DNA from 2 places in the Microbacterium sp. CIAB417 genome. Region 2 is predicted to be linked to the other one. Evidence: riboswitches for the same ligand, from Rfam matches in the RefSeq annotation. Region 2 holds a riboswitch; the other holds the start of a gene.
The links. A riboswitch is a leader RNA that binds a small molecule or an ion and turns the genes downstream of it on or off. The one in region 2 is predicted to bind ZMP and ZTP.
Positions count from the first base shown of each region.

Region 1 (4,161 bases), on a different contig from region 2:
GCTCCGCGGCCTCGACGACGTTCGTCAGCAGCAGGGCCACCGTCATCGGGCCCACGCCGCCGGGGTTCGGTGACACGTACCCGGCGACCTCCACGACGTCGGGGTGCACATCGCCGTAGACGATGCTCTTGCCCGTCTCCGGATGCGTCTCGCGCGTGACGCCGACATCCAGCACCGCCACCCCCGCGCGCAGGTGCTCGGCGCGCACGAGGTGCTTGACGCCGGCGGCCGCGACGACGACGTCCGCCTGCGCGAGGTGGAACGGGAGATCCGCCGTGCCGGTGTGGGTGAGGGTCACGGTCGCGTTGATGTCGCGGCGCGTCAGCAGGAGCCCGATCGAGCGGCCGATGGTGACGCCACGACCGACGACGACGACGTGCTTGCCCGCCAGGTCGTAGCCGTTGCGCTGCAGCAGCTCGATCACACCGCGCGGCGTGCACGGCAGCGGCGAGGTGATCGGCGTGTTCACGTTCAGCACCAGGCGGCCGAGGTTGGTCGGGTGCAGGCCGTCCGCATCCTTGTCGGGGTCGATCCGTTCGAGGATGCGATCCGTGTCGAGGTGCTTCGGCAGCGGCAGCTGCACGATGTAGCCGTGGCAGGTCGGGTCGGCGTTGAGCTCGTCGATCAACGCTTCGACGTCTTCCTGCGTGGCATCCGCGGGAAGCTCACGCTGGATCGAGTTCATCCCGATCGCGACGGACTGCTTGTGCTTCATTCCCACGTACAGCTGCGAGGCGGGGTCCGCCCCCACCAGCACCGTGGCGATGCCGGGAACCACTCCCCGCTCGGCGAGCGCCGCCACGCGCGCGGCGAGCTCTTCCTTGATCGCGGCCGCGGTGCGGACGCCGTCGAGTGTGATCGCGGTCATTATCGTCTCCTCTTCGAGCCCGCCCCGAACACGCGCCGGCCTGCGCGAGGAGCGCAGCGTCGCGACCGAGGGTACTCAATCACTATGCACGTAGGGATACGGATGCGGCAACACCCGGTGCTGCCGCATCCGTTCCGATCACTGCTGCAGGTCGGGGTACAGCGGGAACGCGGCGGTCAGCGCGGCGACGCGCGTGCGCAGCGCCGCGACGTCGGCGCCGGGAAGCAGCGCGAGCGCGATGATGTCGGCGACCTCGGTGAACTCGGCGTCGCCGAAACCGCGGGTCGCGAGCGCCGGCGTGCCGATGCGCAGACCCGAGGTGACCATCGGCGGACGCGGGTCGTTGGGCACCGCGTTGCGGTTGACCGTGATGTGGATCTCGTGCAGGAGGTCTTCGGCCTGCTTGCCGTCGATGGCCGCCTCGCGGAGATCGACGAGAACCAGGTGCACGTCGGTGCCGCCCGAGCGCACCGCGATGCCCGCATCCTTCACGTCCTGCTGCGCGAGCCGGTCGGCGAGGATCGCCGCGCCGCGGACCGTGCGCTCCTGGCGCTCCTTGAACTCGGGGGTCGCCGCGAGCTTGAACGCGGTCGCCTTGGCGGCGATCACGTGCATGAGCGGACCGCCCTGCTGGCCCGGGAAGACCGCGGTGTTGATCTTCTTCGCGAGATCCTCGTCGTTCGTGAGGATGAAGCCCGAGCGGGGGCCACCGATCGTCTTGTGCACGGTCGAGGAGACGACGTGCGCGTACGGAACGGGGTTCGGGTGCACACCCGCGGCGACGAGGCCGGCGAAGTGCGCCATGTCCACCCAGAGGTACGCACCGACCTCGTCGGCGATCTCGCGGAAGCGCGCGAAGTCGAGCTGGCGCGGGTACGCGGACCAGCCGGCGATGATGACCTTCGGCTTGTGCTCGACGGCGAGGCGGTGCACCTCGTCCATGTCGATGACACTGGTCTCGGGGTCGACGCCGTAGGCGACGATGTTGTAGAGCCGGCCGGAGAAGTTGATCTTCATGCCGTGCGTGAGGTGACCGCCCTGGTCGAGCGAGAGGCCCAGCAGCGTGTCGCCGGGACGGGCGATCGCGTGCAGCACCGCCGCGTTGGCGGAGGCACCGGAGTGCGGCTGCACGTTCGCGAAGCCGGCACCGAAGAGGGACTTGGCGCGGGCGATCGCGAGCTCCTCGGCGACGTCCACCTCTTCGCAGCCGCCGTAGTAGCGGCGGCCGGGGTAGCCCTCGGCGTACTTGTTGGTGAGCACGGAGCCCTGCGACTGCAGCACCGAGACGGGCACGAAGTTCTCGGACGCGATCATCTCGAGGTAGCCGCGCTGACGCTCGAGTTCGCGCTCGAGCACCTGGGCGATCTCGGGGTCGACCTCTGCGAGGGGGGCGTTGAAGTACGGGTCGGTCATGACTCTCCCTGACGACGGTTTCGGACAGATGGGTTCCGTATCGGCCCAGGCGTACGGCCGAATACCGTGTCGGTCGCTCCCCGGTGGTCATCCACCTCAACGCCAGTCGCGACGGCATCGAGCATACCGGACGTGGACGCGAGGCACACCTGAACGCCCGGCACCGCCGCGGCGAACACGTGGTGCACCGGAGGCGGGTTTGTTAAGGTTCCTTACATGTCAACCGGCCTGGTTCCGCGACCGGCGTCCGTCGCCCTCGGCGACGGCGCGTTCGCGGTCACGGAGGCGCTCTCCATCGCCGGTGAGGCGGGTGCGGTCGCTCTCCTGACCGGACGACTGCGCCGCCGCACGGGACTGTCGCCGGTCACCGCCTCGGACGGCGCCGTCCGCCTGCGCATCGACGGCGAGGGTGCGGCGGAGTCGTACCGGCTTCGGATCGATGCGGACGCGGTGGAGCTCACCGCATCCGATGCCGCCGGCCTGCAGCACGGCGTGCACACGCTGCTGCAGTTGCTGGCACCGACCCGGCAGGGTTGGGTGTGGCCGGCCGTGGTGATCGACGACGCACCGCGGTTCGTCCACCGCGGGCTGATGCTCGACGTCGCCCGGCACTTCTTCGCCGTCGACGTCGTCGAGCGCCTCCTCGATCGGATGGCGGAGCTCAAGCTCAACGTGCTGCACCTGCACCTCAGCGACGACCAGGGGTGGCGACTCGCGCTCGATTCGCGACCGCGGCTGGCCGAGCACGCCTCGGATTCGGCGGCCCTGGGCGATGCGGGCGGCTGCTACTCGCGCGCCGATTGGCAGCGGATCCTGGATGCGGCGGCCTCGCGTCACATCACGGTGATCCCCGAGTTCGACGTGCCGGGACACACGCACGCCGTGGGGCTCGCGTACCCCGAGATCGCGCACGTTCCCGTCGTCAGCGCCGAGCTGGAGGAGACGGCCGCGCAGTTCGGCGGCGGTCTGCCCGTCGCGGGGCAGGCGTACACCGGCTTCGGCGTCGGCTTCTCGTCGCTGCGCATCGGCGATGCGGAGACGAGCGCATTCCTGCGCGACGTGTTCACCGAACTGGCCGCACTGACGCCGGGACCCTTCCTGCACGTCGGCGGCGACGAGGCCCTCGGCACCTCGCGCGACGACTACGACCAGGCGCTCGCGGAGGTCACCGCGCTCGTGGCGTCGCTCGGCAAAACCTCCGTCGCCTGGCACGAAGCGGGCAGCGCCGCGCACCTCGCGGGCGGAACGATCGGGCAGTACTGGGGCTTCGTGCGCCCCGTGGACGGCACCGACGAGAAGGCCCGCGGCTTCGTCGAGCGCGGCGGAGGCCTCATCCTCTCCCCCGCCGACGCGGTGTACCTCGATATGAAGGACAGCGCCGACTGCGCCCTCGGGCTCACGTGGGCGAACGGTCCGACGCCGCTGCGCCGCGCCTACGACTGGGAGCCGAGCGAGGTCGTTCCCGGCATCCGCGAGGACCAGATCCTCGGCGTCGAGGCGGCGCTGTGGACGGAGACGATCCGCACGGAGGAGGACATCCAGCAGATGGTGTTCCCTCGCCTCGCCGCGGCCGCCGAGGTGGCGTGGTCGCCGGGTGCATCCCGGTCGTGGGAGAGCTTCCGCGAGCGTCTGGCGGATCTCGCGACCCGGTGGGATGCCGATGGGCTCGCCTACGGCCGGATCGACGGCGTGCCGTGGCGGTGAGCGTGATCGTCCACTCGGTACGGATCGTTGACGGCGGCCGCGAGACGCCGGACGGCTGGGTGCGATGGGAGGCGGGCCGCATCACGCATCGGGGCACGGGCGACGGCTGGCGCGAACACGCGAGCGACGTGCTGGTCGATGCGCGCGCCGAGGCGGGCCCCGACGCGGTGCTCACC
Region 1 covers NZ_JAHZUT010000002.1:791,500-795,660, reverse strand. Annotated here, with positions in the region: gene KYX17_RS10375 (bifunctional methylenetetrahydrofolate dehydrogenase/methenyltetrahydrofolate cyclohydrolase) at 1-868, opposite strand, end outside; gene glyA (serine hydroxymethyltransferase) at 1,007-2,281, opposite strand; ZMP/ZTP riboswitch at 2,318-2,401, opposite strand; gene KYX17_RS10365 (family 20 glycosylhydrolase) at 2,498-3,985, shown strand; gene nagA (N-acetylglucosamine-6-phosphate deacetylase) at 3,982-4,161, shown strand, end outside.
Region 1: linked by a shared signal. The riboswitch ahead of glyA (serine hydroxymethyltransferase) and the one ahead of glyA (serine hydroxymethyltransferase) in region 2 are both predicted to bind ZMP and ZTP.

Region 2 (4,161 bases):
TCGGCGTTGAGTTCGTCGATCAGCGCCTCGACCTGTTCCTGCGTGGCGTCGGCCGGCAGTTCGCGCTGGATCGAGTTCATCCCGATCGCCTCGGACTGCCGGTGCTTCATCCCGACGTACAACTGGGACGCCGGATCCGCCCCCACGAGCACCGTGGCGATGCCGGGGATCACGCCCCGAGCGCGCAGCGCCGCGACGCGCTCCGCGAGCTCCGCCTTGATCTCGGCCGAGGCGGCCTTGCCGTCCAGGACGACAGCGGTCACTGGGTCAGCCCCGGGTAGAGCGGGAAGGCCGCAGCGAGCGCGTCGACGCGCGCCTTCAGTGCGGCCACGTCGGCACCGGGCAGCAGCGCGAGCGCGATGATGTCCGCGACCTCGGTGAACTCGGCGTCCCCGAATCCGCGCGTGGCGAGCGCCGGCGTGCCGATGCGCAGGCCCGACGTCACCATCGGCGGACGCGGATCGTTCGGGACCGCATTCCGGTTGACGGTGATGTGGATGTCGTGCAGCAGGTCCTCGGCCTGCTTGCCGTCGATCTCGGCATCGCGCAGGTCGACGAGGACGAGATGCACGTCGGTGCCGCCGGAGCGGACCCGGATGCCGGCGTCCTGCACGTCCTGGCGGCCGAGACGCTCGGCGAGGAGGGCGGCGCCGCGGACCGTGCGCTCCTGACGCTCGCGGAACTCCGGCGTGCCGGCGATCTTGAACGCCGTGGCCTTCGCCGCGATCACGTGCATGAGCGGTCCGCCCTGCTGACCCGGGAACACCGCGGAGTTGATCTTCTTGGCCAGGTCGGCGTCGTTGGTGAGGATGAAACCGGAGCGCGGGCCGCCGATCGTCTTGTGCACCGTGGAGGACACGACGTGCGCGTGCGGCACGGGCGAGGGGTGCACGCCCGCGGCGACCAGACCGGCGAAGTGCGCCATGTCGACCCACAGGTACGCGCCCACCTCGTCGGCGATCTCGCGGAAGGCCGCGAAGTCGAGCTGACGCGGGTACGCCGACCAGCCGGCGATGATGACCTTCGGCTTGTGCTCGAGGGCGAGGCGCCGCACCTCGTCCATGTCCACGAGCGAGGTCTCAGGGTCGACGCCGTAGGCGACGATGTCGTACAGCCGCCCGGAGAAGTTGATCTTCATGCCGTGCGTGAGATGACCGCCGTGGTCGAGCGAGAGGCCGAGAAGCGTGTCGCCAGGGCGGGCGATCGCGTGCAGCACGGCGGCGTTGGCCGTGGCGCCGGAGTGCGGCTGGACGTTGGCGAACTCGGCGCCGAACAGATCCTTCGCGCGCTGGATCGCGAGTTCCTCCGCGACGTCCACCTCTTCGCAGCCGCCGTAGTAGCGGCGCCCGGGGTAGCCCTCGGCGTACTTGTTCGTGAGCACGGACCCCTGCGACTGCAGGACCGAGACGGGGACGAAGTTCTCGGAAGCGATCATCTCGAGATAACCGCGCTGGCGGTTCAGCTCCCGCTCGAGGACCTCGGCGATCTCCGGGTCGACTTCGGACAGCGGGGCGTTGAAGTACGGGTCGGTCATGGCTGCTCCTGATCTCACGGCGGAAGGGATTTCCTATCGGCCCAGGCGCGCGGTCGATTTCCATGAGAAGTCGCTCCCCGGTGGTACCCCACCCAGACGCCAGTCGCGACGTCTCGAGCATAGCGGATCGGATCGGTCCGGATGCTTGGATGTCGTCACGGTCACCGGTACGTTTTGTTCATGGTCCTTACTCTTGTCCCCCAGCCCGCGTCCGTGACCGAGGGCTCCGGAACGCTCGTGCTCTCCCCCGCCACGCGCATCGTCATCGTCGACGGCGCGGATGCCGCGGCATCCGTCCTCTCCGATGTGCTCGCCGCGCGCACCGGCCTGCGGCCGGATGTCGTCACGGACCCGCCGTCCGACGGCGACCTCGTCCTCCGCCGCACCGACGACGACGGCGAGTCGTACCGCCTCGAGATCGGCGCCCGCGTCGAGATCACCGGATCGGATGCCGGGCTGTTCTACGGCGTCCAGACCCTTCGTCAGCTGCTGCGCGTGAAGGACGGCGTCTGGTCGATCGCACGCGCCTCTATCGTCGACGCCCCGCGCTACGCGTACCGGGGCGTCATGCTCGACGTCGCCAGGACGTTCTTCGACGTCGCGACCGTCAAGGCGTTCATCGACCGCGCGTCATCGCTGAAGTTCAACCACCTGCACCTGCACCTCACCGACGATCAAGGCTGGCGCCTGCACATCGACAGCCGCCCGCTGCTGACGGAGAAGGCTGCGGGGACCTCCACGCTCGGTCGCCCTGGCGGCTTCTACACCAAGGACGACTTCCGCGAGATCGTCGGATACGCGGCCGCCCACCACATGGTCGTGGTCCCGGAGATCGACCTCCCAGGGCACACGCACGCGATCGGTCTGGCCTACCCGGATGTCGTCGAGGCTCCGGTCATGAACGACATGCTCCTGGCGCAGTCCGAGTCCCTGGGCCAGCCGCTCCCCGTGGCCGGTGAGCCCTACCTCGGCTGGGGAGTCGGACACTCCTCCGTGCGCATCCACGAGGACGCGACCTGGGAGTTCCTGCGCGACGTGCTCTCGGAAGTGGCGGAGATCGCCCCCGGCCCGTACCTGCACGTCGGCGGAGACGAGTGCCTGGGCACGCCCGCAGCCGATTTCGACGCATTCATCGAACGCGTCACGGCCCTCACCGCCGAGCTCGGGAAGACGCCGGTGGCCTGGCACGAGGCGGGATCCGCGCAGGTCGCCGAGGGCACCGTCGGCCAGTTCTGGGGAAGCAGCACGCCCACCGCGGAGCACGCCGAGCACACCCGCCGGTTCGCCGAGCGCGGCGGCCGCGTCATCCTGTCGCCGTCCACCCGCGCATATCTGGACATGAAGTACACCGCGGACTTCCCGCTGGGACTCACCTGGGCGGCGATCATCGACCTCGAGAGCGCCTACTCCTGGGAGCCGGAGGAGATCGTCCCCGGACTCGATGCCGAGGCGATCCTGGGTGTCGAGGGACCGCTGTGGTCCGAGACGATCCCGTCGCTCGCGGACATCGATCAGCTGTTCTTCCCGCGGGCGGCGGCGCTTGCTGAGATCGGATGGTCTCCGGCATCCGCCAAGGACTGGGCGTCGTTCCGCGACCGCGTAGGTGGGCTCGGCGCCGTGTGGGACGCGGAGGGCTGGGGAGGGCATCGCCCCTCCGAGATCGACTGGAGCCCGCGATGACCGCCACCGTGATCCATTCCGCCCGACTGGTCTCCTCCGGGTCCGACGTCGCGGACGCCTGGGTGCGCTTCGACGACGGTCTCGTCTCCGCGACCGGCACGGGTTCGTCGTGGACGGATGCCGAGGTCGTCGTCGACGCGACGCAGATCGCCGGTCCCGGGGCGATCCTGTCTCCCGGGTTCATCGACATCCACGGCCACGGGGGCGCGGGTGCGTCGTACGACGAGGGCGTCGAGGCGATCCGTACCGCCCGTGCCCTGCACCGCGCGCACGGCACCACGCGCGCCGTGCTGTCGCTCGTGACGGCCTCGCTGGACGACCTCGCTCGCCGCGCTTCCGAGATCGCCGACCTCACCGAGGCGGATCCCGAGATCCTCGGTTCGCACCTCGAAGGCCCCTTCCTGGATCCCGGGCATCAGGGAGCCCACGAGCCGTCGCTGCTGCGGGCGCCGATCGCCGCCGACGTGCAGCGGCTGCTCGATGCCGGCCGCGGAACGGTGCGCCAGGTCACGATCGCCCCCGAACTCCCCGGGGGAATCGACGCGATCCGGTCGGTGGTCGCGGCGGGCGCCGCCGCCGCGGTCGGGCACACTGACGCGGATGCCGCCATGGCAGCGGCCGCCTTCGATGCGGGGGCCACGATCCTCACGCACGCGTTCAACGCCATGCGCGGCATCCACCATCGCGCCCCGGGTCCCGTGCTCGCGGCAGCGGCCGATCGTCGCGTCGTGCTCGAGGCCATCGCGGACAACGTCCACCTCGATCCCCACGTGATCAAGCTCGTGTTCGACGCCGCGCCCGACCGGGTCGCGCTGGTCACCGACGCCATGGCCGCCGCCGGCAGCGCCGACGGGCACTACGACCTCGGCGCCGTCAAGGTGACGGTCTCGGACGGGGTCGCGCGCACCGACGACACCGGCTCGATCGCCGGTTCGACCCTCACCCAG
Region 2 covers NZ_JAHZUT010000006.1:217,778-221,938, reverse strand. Annotated here, with positions in the region: gene KYX17_RS24625 (bifunctional methylenetetrahydrofolate dehydrogenase/methenyltetrahydrofolate cyclohydrolase) at 1-263, opposite strand, end outside; gene glyA (serine hydroxymethyltransferase) at 260-1,534, opposite strand; ZMP/ZTP riboswitch at 1,567-1,651, opposite strand; gene KYX17_RS24615 (beta-N-acetylhexosaminidase) at 1,715-3,214, shown strand; gene KYX17_RS24610 (N-acetylglucosamine-6-phosphate deacetylase) at 3,211-4,161, shown strand, end outside.